3 regions of the Streptomyces sp. NBC_00104 genome follow, and region 1 is predicted to be linked to each of the others. Evidence: riboswitches for the same ligand, from Rfam matches in the RefSeq annotation. Region 1 holds a riboswitch; each other region holds the start of a gene.

Region 1 (4,426 bases):
CGGACGTACGTCATCCCGGACGCGGAGCAGGACCGGCCGGTGCTCTTCAACTCCTGGGAGGCCACCGAGTTCGACATCTCCGAGGAACAGCAGGGGACGCTCGCGCGGCGGGCGGCAGCCATCGGGGTCGAGCTGTTCGTCGTGGACGACGGCTGGTTCGGGGCGCGCACCAGTGACCGGGCCGGCCTCGGCGACTGGACGCCCAACCCGGACCGCTTCCCGAAGGGGCTGAAGCCGCTCGCCGACTACGTGCATGCCCTCGGGATGCAATTCGGCATCTGGGTCGAGCCCGAGATGATCAACCCGGACAGCGAGCTGTACCGGGCGCACCCCGAATGGGCGCAGTACCAACCGGGGCGAAAGCGGACGGAGCTGCGTAATCAGCTCGTCCTCAATCTCGCGCGCGAGGACGTCCAGGAATACCTCTGGGAGCGGCTCGACGCACTCCTGTCCAGCGCGCCGATCGACTATGTGAAGTGGGACTTCAATCGCTGCTTCACGGACGCCGGCTGGCCCGGTGAGCCGTATCCGCAGAAGCTGTGGGTCGAGCACGTGCACGCCTTCTACGCCCTGCTGGACCGGCTGCGGGCCGCGCACCCCGGGGTGGCGTTCGAGTCGTGCTCGGGTGGCGGCGGCCGTATCGACCTCGGAGTGATGGCGCGGACGGACCAGGTGTGGACGTCCGACAACACCGACCCGCTGGACCGGCTCGCCATCCAGCACGGCTTCAGTCAGGTCCACCCGGCCCGGATCATGGCCGCGTGGGTCACCGACAGCCCGAACAACCAGCTCAACGGCCGGGTCAGCTCGCTGCGGTTCCGGTTCGTCAGCGCCATGGCGGGTGTGCTGGGCGTCGGCGGCGACCTCACCGAGTGGACGGAGGAGGAGCTGGCCGAGGCGCGGGGCTGGGTCGAGCTGTACAAGGAGATCCGGCCGGTCGTGCAGCGCGGCGACCTCTACCGGCTGCGGCCGCCGACGGGCGGGCTGAGTGCCGTGCAGTACGTCCACGGTGACGAGGTCGTCGTCCTGGCCTGGCTCCAGGCCCAGCACTACGGCGAGCCGCTCGCCCCGCTCCGCCTGCGCGGGATCGACCCGACAGAAAAGTATGAATGCCGCGAAACGGGTGAAGTGCACCGGGGTGCCGTGCTGTTGCACCACGGATTGCGGACGGGGCTGCGCGGTGACTTCGATGCGAAGGTTATCCGCCTGCGTCGCACTTGAGTGAACTGTCCGAAATGGAGCTGTAATTCCAACAAGCCCTGGAATAAAGCCTACTGGGTCGTAGGCGCGTGAGCAGCGTCATATTCGTGACGTTCCGCTGTCGCCATGTCCACGTAATTCGTAGGCGATTCCAGGGCGCTTGGAAATACCCAAGACCTGTCTTTTACGGAGCGTGATGGTGGATTGATGTAAGGATCAGGTGGAAAGGCGCACAGGAAGTCCCAATGGTTGTCTCTGTGGGCACAAGTCGCTTACGTTCGGCGTCAATCCGGACGGACGCCCAATCCTGCCGCCGACCGGAGCCGCGTACCGACCTGATCCACGGCAGGAGCGGGGGACCCACAGGTATGACCGCCTGTTCCGGTCTCCGGAACGGCTAGGGGTATAGCCGTGCGTCAGCACGGCCGGACATCTCCAGTCCGCACCCGACAGCTCACCTCGCAGGCGCCGGAGAGGAATTCGCCATGCCCGCGAAGGGTAAGCACCGCCGTCCGAAGTCCCAGCGTTTCACCCGTTCGATCGCCGCCGCGGGGACCGGTGGCGCGGCGCTCGCGCTGCCGCTGATCGGAGCCGCCGGCGCCCATGCCGCGACCCCGACGGCCGCCGTTTCCGGTGTCTCCGAGAAGACGGCCTCGGTCGCCACCGAGAAGGCCGCGGCCGAGGCGGGCGCACGGATCGAGGCGGCCGAGAAGGCCGCGCAGGCGGAGAAGACCGCCACCAAGAAGGCGGCGACCAGGACCTACTCGGTGAAGGTCGGCGACTACCTCGCGAAGATCGCGGACGAGCAGGACGTCGAGGGCGGCTGGAAGCAACTGTACTCGGACAACCGTGAGGCGATCGGCTCCGACCCGTCGCTCATCCACCCGGGCCTCAAGCTCGGCATCGGTGGCCGGGCCACGTCGAGCGGTACGCCGCAGGCGTCGACGAAGCCGCAGCTGTCGCAGTCCTCGAAGTCCGAGGAGTCGTCCCAGTCGTCGAAGTCCTCCGGCTCGTCGACGCAGACGCAGGAGTCGAAGGACACCCAGGCGTCGACCTCCACGTCGAGCGGCCAGTCCTCGTCGTCCAACAGCTCCGGCTTCAGCCTGCCCATCCAGGGCGCCACCGTCGGCACCGCGTACAAGACCGCCGGCAGCATGTGGTCCAGCGGCTACCACACGGGCGTCGACTTCGTGGCCCCGACCGGCACCTCCCTCAAGGCCGTGGGTGCGGGCACCGTCGTCTCCGCCGGCTGGGGCGGCGCGTACGGCAACCAGGTCGTCATCAAGCTCGCCGACGGCTACTACGCCCAGTACGCCCACCTGTCCTCGATCTCCGTCTCCGCGGGCCAGTCCGTGAGCGGCGGCCAGCAGATCGGCCTCTCCGGCGCGACCGGCAACGTCACCGGGCCGCACCTCCACTTCGAGATCCGTACCACCCCCAACTACGGTGCGGACATCGACCCGCTGGCATACCTCCGCTCGAAGGGCGTCAGCGTCTGACGCACCGCCACCGCTCCGCACCGAAGGCCGGACCCCGACATCACGGGGGCCGGCCTTCGGCGTTCCCGGAGGGGGTCCCGATCGTGGCCGTCCACACTGGCAACGGCTCGAAGAGTGCGCCATCCGGCCAGGTTCTCTCCCGCCCCTCCCTCGCTCCCGCCCCGCTCCGGCTTTCGCTCCGCTCCGCTTTCGCTGCCCCCGCCCCCTGTCGATTCGTGATCACCGCATTGCGGTCTTGTGGCATGGCCGATCCAGGACTCGACAGCTGTACGAGGGCGAGTGCACAGTGATCTCAGCAAGCGCTTTCTGCACGTCGTAGGTCTCCGTGTCCGGCGTCCAGCGCCCCAGTTCGACATCCGTGGCGCCCACGCGGACCCCGCCGATGTGGGCCCGCACGGCAACCACAGAAGGAGCGTCATGACCACCCGCAGAGCTTTCGGAGCCCTCGCGGCCGGTGCCGCCCTCGCGGCGCTCGCCCCGGCGGGGACGGCGTCCGCGACCCCGCACCGGCGCCGCGGCCGGCTGATCGCCGCCGACGACTTCCGGCACGGCCTCGGCCAGTGGGCCGTGGAGTTGGAGAGGGGTGGTGCGGTCACGGCCTCGCGCGGTGCGCTGGAGGTCGATGTGCCGGCCGGGGCCACGGTCTGGTTCAAGCGGAAGCTGGCAGGGCCCTACGTCGTCCAGTACACGGCCACCCCGGTCTCCGCGGGTAGGGTCAACGATCGGGTCTCCGACCTCAACAACTTCTGGAACGCCGTCGACGTGCGCTCGCCCGGTGATCTTTTCGCCACTCCGCGTGGGGGTGCGCTCGCCGAGTACGACCATCTGAAGACGTATTACGTCGGGTACGGCGCCAACACCAATACGACGACACGGCTGCGTCGGTATGTCGGCGAGGCGGGTGTGCGGCCGCTGATCTACGACTACACGGCGCCGCTGCTCGTCGCGAACGAGCCGCACCGCGTCCGGATCGTCTCCGACGGGTCGAAGGTGCAGTGGTGGAACAACGGGCGGCTCGTGTTCGACTACATCGATCCCGAGCCGTACACAAGTGGGCATTTCGGTTTCCGGACCACCTGGAGTCACTTCCGGATCGAGGACTTCCGGGTGTGGAGATCCGTCGGCCGCCGCTGAGCGGTCGAGGGGAGAGGGAGGCCGGGGTGGTGGGGTGCCGCCAACCCGACCTGGCCTGTTCCGTGTTGACCAACACTTGACTCGTGGTCTATCTCACCGTCCGTCAACCTCTTATTACGGTCGCGTAGGTCACATCAGAAGGTGAATCATGGGGCGATGTGGCAGACGATTCGAATGACAGCAGAGCAATGATCGGGTCGTACGTGGCGGTGGGGGACAGCTTCACCGAGGGCGTCGGCGATCCAGGCCCCGACGGACGGTTCGTCGGCTGGGCCGACCGATTCGCGGTGCTCCTCGCGGACCGTGTGCCCGAGGGTGCCTTCGACTACACCAACCTGGCGGTACGGGGGAAGCTCCTCGACCAGATCGTGGAGGATCAGGTGCCGCGGGCTCTGGAGCTCGCGCCCGATCTGATCTCCTTCTGTGCGGGCGGCAACGACATCATCCGGCCGGGCACCGATCCCGACGAGGTCGCCGAGCGGTTCGAGCGGGCGGTGTCCCGGCTCACCTCGGCTGTCGGCACGGTCATGGTGACCACCGGCTTCGACACCCGTGACGTCCCGGTGCTGAAGCATCTGCGGGGGAAGATCGCC
Region 2 (4,426 bases), 1.3 Mb from region 1:
GCCGTCGCGCAGCACCACGTCGGCCTCCCAGTGGGCGGGGTACTCGTGCCGGTCCGACGAGGTCTGCATGGGCCCCAGAGTACGGCTCGCGTACGACAACGGCGCGGGGCAGTCTGGGGAAGCGCAACAGACGCGCGGAAGCCGGTTCGTGGTCAGGCCGTGGGCTCGTTCCGGTACGCCGCGCCATATGGGAAACTGGTCTAGACAACCTGGTCTAGACCTCTCTGAAGTACCCGAGACACCTGAAGGGCAGCATCACATGGCTGAGCGCCGCGTCAACGTCGGCTGGGCCGAGGGCCTCCACGCCCGACCCGCATCCATCTTCGTCCGGGCCACCACGGCCTCCGGTATCCCCGTGACGATCGCCAAGGCCGACGGCAACCCCGTCAACGCGGCCTCCATGCTGGCGGTGCTGGGCCTCGGCGCCCAGGGCGGCGAGGAGATCGTGCTCGCTTCCGAGGCCGAGGGCGCGGACATCGCGCTCGACCGTCTGGCGAAGCTCGTGGCCGAGGGACTCGAAGAACTCCCCGAGACGGTCTGAGCGACCCGGCCGAATAAAGCGGAAAAGGCCTGAAAGGCCACCCGCAGACACACCGAAGGGCTCGTCCGATTTATCGGGCGGGCCCTTCGCCTTTTCGTCCTTTTCCGTTCTGCGGGCAGCAGGAAAAATGCCCTTCGGAATTCTTCCCTCTTTGTATACGGCTCCTGTGTTAATGCCGCAGACTCGGCGTGTTTACGGGGTGTTGCGAAGTCCTCACACGGTCGGGGCGTTCCGTCCCGCCGGCCCCGGACGGAAATCGGAGCCGGTGTGCGGCGGTGGCGCGCTCGGTGTGCAGGGACGTGATCGTCCGGGCCCGGTCGCTGTCGCCGCGCGCGACCGCGTCCACGATGCCGCCGTGCTCCGCCCAGGACTCCACGGGGTTGGCCGGCGCCTCGATGGCGTACATCCAGGCGATCTTGTGCCGCAGCTGGGCGAGCGTCGAGGTCAGCGCGGGGCTGCCGGACGCCTGTGCGAGCGTCTCGTGGAACCAGCCGCCCAGGGAGCGCAGATCCTCGCTGTTCCCCCTCCTGGCCCGCTCCTGGCCCAGTCTGACCAGGCCGCGCAGCACCTTCAGGTGTGCTTCCGTGCGGCGCTGCGCGGCGCGGGCGGCGCCCAGTGGCTCCAGCAGCATGCGCATCTCCAGCAGGTCGGCGGCCTCCTGCTCCGTCGGCTCGGCGACGCACGCGCCCGCGTGCCGACGGGTCACCACGAAGCCCTCGGCCTCCAGCGTGCGCAGCGCCTCGCGCACGGGGACCCGGCTGACGCCGTACCGGCGGGCGAGCAGTTCCTCGGTGAGACGGCTGCCGCGCTCGTAGACACCCGCGACGATGTCATCACGGATCGCCGTGCATACCGAGTGCGCCGGAATACGCATGACCGACCTCCGCCTTAATCCCCGTGAAACGTCGATGATTGACGTGTGTTCCAGCGACTCTATTGCAGCGAGCCGGAATTTCCGATGGCGGACCGGAATCCAGGGATATTTTTTGGACAGGAGGTACGTCACAACGCGGAAAGCCCCGGCTCGGTGAGCCGGGGCCTCCTGGGAAGCGTCGAGTGGTGCGTCAGACGTTCACGCCGTGCGAACGCAGGTACGCGGCGGGGTCGATGTCCGAGCCGTACTCGGCCGTCGTCCGGGCCTCGAAGTGCAGATGCGCGCCGGTGACGTTGCCGGTCGCCCCGGAGAGGCCTATCTGCTGGCCGGGGGTGACCGTCTGGCCGACGGAGACGCCGATGGACGACAGGTGGCCGTACTGCGTGTACGTGCCGTCGGTCATCTTGATGACGATGTTGTTGCCGTACGCGCCACCCCAGCCCGCCTCGACGACGGTGCCGGAACCCACCGCGTGGACGGCGGTGCCGGACGCGGCGTGGAAGTCGACGCCGGTGTGGCTGCCGGAGGACCAGACGGCGCCGCCGGCCTTGTAGCCGGTGGAGATGTACGAGCCGCTGATCGGGGCGACATAGGTGTTGAGGCGCTCGCGCTCGGCCGCGCGGGCGGCACGGGCCTTGATCTCTTCGCGCTCCTTGGCGGCGGCACGTTCCTGCTCGGCCTTCTCGGCGGCGGCCTTCCGGGCCTCCTCCTGCGCCTTCTTCTTGACGGCGGCGACCTCGGCGGCCTGCTGCTGGGCCAAGGCCTGGGCGTCGACCTGCTCGGCGACCGTGTCGCCGAGGACGATGATCTGGTTCAGGCCGGTCTGCTCGACGGCGGGCTCCTCCGCGGCGAGCGCGGGAGCGGCCAGGGTGCCGATGACACCGGTGGTGGTGAGAGCGGCGACGCCCACGTTCCTCGTGGTCGTGCGCTTCACACGGCCGGGACGCCGGTGCTTCCCGGGGGCGCGGGTGAACGCCATGAAGTGGCTGGTCCTTTCCTTCCTTCTCGCCTACCGGGTTAGCTGACGGGTTCGGAGCAGGAAGGTCTCCTACGGCTGCCCCTCGTTTCGCGACGCTCCGCGAAGGGCACCCGATTCACCCCAGGGACTTCGGTGGGTCCCCGGCTCCCCTGGCTCGCGCCATGGGGACTCGGCGATGACTGTCCGGTGCCGCGGCTGCGGCGAACTTCTGACGAACAGCCGGACCGACGCTAAGCGGGCCGTCTTCGAAATAACAAACGGATCACAGGATTTGTTAAGTACGCCACAGGTCAGACACACAACCTCCGCCATCAATACGGACAAACGCGGGCCCTGGTGACTCTTCAGTCACCAGGGCCCCACGGACGTGTGTCCTTCTGTCCCGGTTCTACTCGGCCGGTACGACGGTGACTTCGCCGATGTCGAGGGCCCTGACCGGCGCCTCGATCTGCGCGGCGTCACCGACGAGGACGGTCACCAGACGGTCCACCGGGAAGGCGCTCACGGCGGCCGCGGTGGCCTCCACGGTGCCCGTGGCGGCGAGTTGGCGGTACAGCGTCGACTGGTAGTCGTCCGGCAGGTACTGCTCGACCTGGTCGGCCAGCGTGCTCGCCACGGCCGCGGCCGTCTCGAACTTGAGCGGGGCGACCCCGACGAGGTTCTGCACGGCGACATCGCGCTCGGCGTCGGTCAGGCCCTCGGCGGCGAGCGTGCGCAGCACCGTCCACAGGTCGTCGAGCGCCGGTCCGGTGTTCGGTGTGTCGACGGAGCCGCTGATGGCGAGCATCGCCGTGCCCGAGCCGTCCGGCGCGGAGCGCAGCACCTGGCCGAACGCGCGCACCCCGTAGGTGTAGCCCTTCTCCTCGCGCAGGACGCGGTCCAGGCGGGAGGTGAGGGTGCCGCCGAGGCAGTAGGTGCCGAGCACCTGGGCCGGCCACACACGGTCGTGCCGGTCGGCGCCGACCCGGCCGATGAGCAACTGGGTCTGCACGGAGCCGGGGCGGTCCACGATGATCACCCGCCCGGTGTCGTCGGCGCTCACCGACGGCACGGGGCGCGGCTTGGCCGGGGAACCGGTCCAGGCGCCCAGGGTGTCGCCGAGCAGCGCGTCGAGGTCGACTCCGGTGAGGTCGCCGACGACCACGGCGGTGGCCGTCGCGGGGCGCACGTGCCGCTCGTAGAAGGCGCGTACGGCCGCGGAGTCGATGCCCTCGACGGTCTCCTCGGTGCCCTGGCGGGGCCGCGACATACGGGACGTGGCGGGGAACAGCTGCCTGGAGAGCTCCTTGGCGGCCCGGCGGCCCGGGTTGGCGGTCTCGTGCGGGATCTCGTCGAGCCGGTTGGCCACCAGCCGCTCGATCTCGCTGTCCTCGAACGCGGGTGCCCGCAGGGCGTCGGCCAGCAGGCCGAGCGCCTTCTCCAGCCGCGACACGGGCACTTCGAGGGACAGGCGGACGCCGGGGTGGTCGGCGTGCGAGTCGAGGGTGGCGCCGCAGCGCTCCAGCTCGGCGGCGAACTCCTCGGCCGTGTGCTTGTCGGTGCCCTCCGAGAAGGCCCTGGTCATGATGGTGGCGACGCCGTCGAGACCGGCCGGCTCGGCGTCCAGCGGCGCGTCGAGCAGGACCTCTACGGCGACGACCTGCTGGCCGGGGCGGTGACAGCGCAGCACGGTCAGGCCGTTGTCCAGGGTGCCGCGCTCGGGCGCCGGGAACGCCCAGGGCCTGGCCTCGCCGGCCTGGGGCTGCGGGTGGAAGTCCATGGTCGCGAGCTCGGTCACTTCGCCGACTCCTCGTTCTTGTCGGTCTCGTCGGTCTGGTCGGTGGGTTCGGCGGCCTCCGCCTCGGCGGCTTCCCCTTCGTCGCCCTCTTCGCCGGCCACGGGCTCGTAGACGAGCACCGCGCGGTTGTCGGGCCTCAGCCGCGCCTTGGCGATCTCCTGGACCTCGTCGGCCGTCACCTCGAGAACGCGGTCGACGGCGGTGAGGGCGAGCTTCGGGTCGCCGAACAGGACCGCGAAGCGGCACAGTTCGTCG
Region 3 (4,426 bases), 5.0 Mb from region 1:
GCGCTCGGGGTTGGTGACGAACAGGTCGTCACCGACGATCTGGACCTTGTCACCGATCTTCTCGGTGATGGTGTTCCAGCCGGCCCAGTCGTCCTCGTACAGCGGGTCCTCGATGGAGACGAGCGGGTACGCGGAGACGAGCTCCTCGTAGTACTCGGTCATCTCGGCGGCCGAGCGGGACTTGCCCTCGAACTCGTACTTGCCGTCCTTGTAGAACTCGGACGCGGCGACGTCGAGCGCGAGCGCGATCTGCTCGCCGGGTACGTAACCGGCCTGCTTGATGGCCTCGAGGATGAGGTCGAGCGCGGCGCGGTTGGACTCCAGGTTCGGGGCGAAGCCGCCCTCGTCGCCGAGGCCGGTGGACAGGCCCTTGGTCTTCAGCACCTTCTTGAGGGTGTGGTAGACCTCGGCGCCCCAGCGCAGGGCCTCGGAGAAGGACTCCGCGCCGATGGGGGCGATCATGAACTCCTGGATGTCCACGTTGGAGTCGGCGTGCGAGCCGCCGTTCAGGATGTTCATCATCGGAACGGGCAGCAGGTGCGCGTTCGGGCCGCCCAGGTAGCGGAAGAGCGGCAGGTCGCTGGCCTCGGAGGCGGCGTGGGCGACGGCGAGGGAGACGCCGAGGATGGCGTTGGCGCCGAGGGAGCCCTTGTTGTCGGTGGCGTCCAGGTCGAACATCGCCTGGTCGATCAGGCGCTGCTCGGTGGCGTCGTAGCCGACGAGCTCCGGGCCGATCTGCTCGATCACGGCGAGGACGGCCTTCTCGACACCCTTGCCGAGGTAGCGGTTGGGGTCGCCGTCACGGAGCTCGATGGCTTCGAAGGCACCCGTGGAGGCGCCGGACGGGACGGCGGCACGACCGGTGCTGCCGTCGTCGAGGCCGACCTCGACCTCGACGGTGGGGTTGCCTCGCGAGTCGAGGATTTCCCGGGCTACGACGACGTCGATGGACGGCACGAGCATCTCCTTCATGGGATGTGACGCTGGTTGTGCGGGGCCGCTTGGGCCTTGCGACTAGAGCCTAACCGCCCCCGGGCCGTCGGCAGCCGACCGACCGTCCCGTGGACAGACAGACCGTACCCATTGTTTCAGGTCGGAACAAAGGGGGGTGGGCGAGAAAGTGAACAGAAAGAGGGAGAGGCGAGGAAGAGGAGAGGGAGAGGAGAGAGGGAGTGGCGAGGAAGACGGGCATGAAAAAGCCCCGCCCCGGTGCGTACGGGGGAATGCGCACCGGGGCGGGGAGCCCGTGGGGACGGGGGGACGGCCCTCACGAGGTCTTCACTATGGAGGACACGGATGTGAGCGGGCTGTGGTTCAGCTGGAGAGCGGCTCGATTTTCGGCCCGGCCGAACCCGCCCCGCCCCGCCTGCCCGGCCGTGGGGGCGGCCGTGGGGATGGCAGGCGGTCGGCGGCCGTCGCGATCGCCGTGGGTCAGCTCAGGTGGAGCTGCTGGCCCGGGTAGATGAAGTCGGCGTCGTCGATGATGTCCTTGTTCAGCTCGAAGAGCTTCTCCCAGCCACCCTTGACGTTCTTCTTCTCGGCGATGGCGCTGAGGGTGTCGCCGCTGACGACCTTGTACTCGCCGTCGCCCTTCTCGACCTTCTTGCCGGTCGGGGTCTCGACGGTGGCACGCTCGGAGGAGCGGGAGGCGCGGGTCTCCTGGCTGCTCTTCTCGGTGCTCTTCTGGGTGCTCTCCTGCGAGGAGGAACCGGAGTCCGAGTTGCCGCTGGAGGCGGCGGCGCCGTCGTACGAGGCGCTGGACAGGCCGGTGCCGCAGACGGGCCAGGCACCCTTGCCCTGGCCCGCGAGGACCTTCTCGGCGATCGCGATCTGCTGGGCCTTGCTCGCCTGGTCGGCGGTGGAGGCGTACTGCGTACCGCCGTAGGCGGCCCAGGTGGAGGCGGAGAACTGCAGACCGCCGTAGTAGCCGTTACCGGTGTTGATGGACCAGTTCCCGCCGGACTCGCACTGGGCGACGGTGTCCCACTCGGAGGCGGTGGCGGCGGAGGCGCTGCCGGCGACCATCAGCGGAGCGGCGATGGCGGCGGCACCGGTGACACCGGCGACGGCGATGGCGCGAGCCGCCTTGGACGGACGGCGGTGCTTGCCCTTGCTGGAAAACAGCATGGAGTGATCCCCTCACCGACGCCTGCGAGGTGAGCTGTCGGGTTCGGGCCGGTTGAGTTGCCCGGCCGCGCCCGCTCGCCTTTCGGCTCACATGGCGCGGCTTCACCCCGAGCCGGTTCCGGACGTGCGCCCCCGAAGGGCCGCAACCACCGGACCCGGCACTTACCTTGGGTCCCCCGCTCCTGCCTACGGCGCTTGACGCGACGACTGTTCCATGCGGCCGTTGGCAGGATTCGGCGTACCGACCGCAGGGGCCCGCTGTGGCGAGCGGTCACGACCGTAGACACGTGATTCGCCGGATTTCAAAGACGATCAGGGGGTCTGTGATTCATCTCCCACGGAGATCAAAACGGGCATTCAGGGGCGAACCGTGACCTGAACTGCCGCTACTTTTCGCCCGTTTCGACACCGACTTCGAGGGTCTGACCGGGAAGGATAAGGTCCGGGTCAGTTCCGACCGTGGCCTCGTTCTCGGCGTACAGCTCCCGCCACCCGCCGCCCAGGCCGAGCGAGTTCACGATGCCCGTCAGGCTGTCGCCCGCCTGGACGGTGTACGCGCCGTCGACGACCTCACGCGCCGCGTCGCCATCACGGGAGGCGTGACGGCCGGAGGACGCGGAGTCGGTGCGGGAGCCGTCGGCCGCGTCCGTGCCGGCCTCGGTGTCCGCGTCGACGTCCTCGTCGGCACTGGCGCCGCGATGACGGCCGGTGCCACCCTCACTGTCGTCCGCAGCCGAAGAGCTGTCGCTCTGACCCGACTTGTCCGAGTCTGCGCTGCCGGAGCCGGCGGAGTCGTCCGAGTCGGTGCCGGTTCTGGCCTTGGTGGAACCCTCGAAGACATCGGCGGACGATCCCGACGATTCGGACGATTCGCTCGGCCCGCGGGAGCCGCTGGAGCCGGTGGAGTCCGTCGGTCCGGTGGAGTCGGTCGAGTCGGCCGACTTGCCCGACTTGGCCGCGTCCGTCGAGGCGGACGAATCCGATGTATCGGATGAACCTGACGAACTGGACGAATCCTCAGAGTCCGAGGAGTCGTCCGCGACGCCCGTGTCCACGTCGGCGGAACCGGAGTCGCCTCCGAGGTTGTGGAGGAGTCCACAGGTGGCCCAGACGCCGACGCCCTGGCCGGCGAGCACCTTCTCGGCGACGGCTATCTGCTGCGAACGGCTGGCCTGGTCGGCGGTCGCCGCGTACTCCAGACCGCCGTACTTCTCCCAGTTCGCCTGGGTGAGCTGAAGGCCGCCGTAGCGTCCGTTCCCGGTGTCCGCGCTCCAGGAGCCACCGCTCTCGCACTCCGCCACCTGGTCCCAGGTGGTTCCGCCGGCCGCGCTCGCGCCGGTGGCGCCGAGGAGTGGAATCGCGATGGCCGAGCCGGTCACTCCCGCCGCGACGAGGAGGGCCGGAGCCTGACGGGGGCGACGGTGACGACCGTTCCCGGAGAGCATGCGGTTGCCTTTCACGCGACAGCAGTGGCCTGTGCGACGGGCGTGGTGACCTCTTCGCACTGACGTGTGAACGTAGCCGCAGTCGATCAGTTGTCACAAGTTAATGCAGCGTAGATCACGTGAAGATCACAGACTTGAGGGAGTGTCATCTTCTGACACGGAATGGGGTATGGCTACGGCCCGCCCGGGTACGACTACGGGTTGCTCACCAACCCGGTCACCGGCCGCTCCCGCGGGGTGAATTCGACCGGAAGCGTGCGCAATCCGCGCATGATGAGCCCTCCTCGCCACCTCAAATCGGCAGAATCCCCCGCCAGTCGCAGGTCGGGGAGGCGGGTGAGGAGCGTGGCCAGCGCCGTCTGCCCTTCGAGGCGGGCGAGGGGGGCGCCGAGGCAGTAGTGGATGCCGTGGCCGTAGCCGAGGTGCTGGTTGTCCCGGCGGGAGAGATCGAGGGTGTCGGGGTCGTCGAAGCGGGCCGGGTCGCGGTCGGCCGCCGCGAGGACGACGAGGACGGGGTCGCCGGGGGCGATGTCCTGCCCGCCGAGGGTGAGGGGTTGGGTCGCGAAGCGCCAGGTGGCGAGTTCGACGGGGCCGTCGTAGCGGAGGAGTTCCTCGACGCCGGTTTCGAGCAGCGCGGTCTCCCGCGCGGCGAGGGAGTCCTGGAGGCGGGTGCGCTGGTCGGGATGGGTGAGGAGGGCGTACATGCCGTTCCCGATGAGGTTGACGGTCGTCTCGAACCCGGCGAACAGCAGGATGAACGCCATCGCCGCGGCCTCGTTCTCGGTGAGGTGCTCACCGTGGTCGGAGGAGCGGATGAGCCCGGAGATGAGGTCCTCGCCGGGGGCGGGGTGCTC

What was found. A riboswitch is a leader RNA that binds a small molecule or an ion and turns the genes downstream of it on or off. The one in region 1 is predicted to bind cyclic di-AMP.
Region 2: another riboswitch for cyclic di-AMP. It lies ahead of OG272_RS36200 (M23 family metallopeptidase); the one in region 1 lies ahead of OG272_RS41830 (M23 family metallopeptidase).
Region 3: another riboswitch for cyclic di-AMP. It lies ahead of OG272_RS20100 (transglycosylase family protein); the one in region 1 lies ahead of OG272_RS41830 (M23 family metallopeptidase).

The regions. Positions count from the first base shown of each region.
Region 1 covers NZ_CP108215.1:9,570,548-9,574,973, forward strand. The annotation lists gene OG272_RS41825 (alpha-galactosidase) at 1-1,221, shown strand, start outside; cyclic di-AMP (ydaO/yuaA leader) riboswitch at 1,523-1,681, shown strand; gene OG272_RS41830 (M23 family metallopeptidase) at 1,686-2,699, shown strand; gene OG272_RS41835 (DUF6250 domain-containing protein) at 3,117-3,833, shown strand; gene OG272_RS41840 (SGNH/GDSL hydrolase family protein) at 4,022-4,426, shown strand, end outside.
Region 2 covers NZ_CP108215.1:8,260,381-8,264,806, reverse strand. The annotation lists gene OG272_RS36215 (GNAT family N-acetyltransferase) at 1-69, opposite strand, end outside; gene OG272_RS36210 (HPr family phosphocarrier protein) at 260-541, shown strand; gene OG272_RS36205 (GntR family transcriptional regulator) at 711-1,415, opposite strand; gene OG272_RS36200 (M23 family metallopeptidase) at 1,606-2,394, opposite strand; cyclic di-AMP (ydaO/yuaA leader) riboswitch at 2,408-2,579, opposite strand; gene OG272_RS36195 (pitrilysin family protein) at 2,783-4,171, opposite strand; gene OG272_RS36190 (pitrilysin family protein) at 4,168-4,426, opposite strand, start outside.
Region 3 covers NZ_CP108215.1:4,598,476-4,602,901, forward strand. The annotation lists gene eno (phosphopyruvate hydratase) at 1-957, opposite strand, end outside; gene OG272_RS20100 (transglycosylase family protein) at 1,432-2,127, opposite strand; cyclic di-AMP (ydaO/yuaA leader) riboswitch at 2,132-2,331, opposite strand; gene OG272_RS20105 (transglycosylase family protein) at 2,514-3,572, opposite strand; gene OG272_RS20110 (cytochrome P450) at 3,767-4,426, opposite strand, start outside.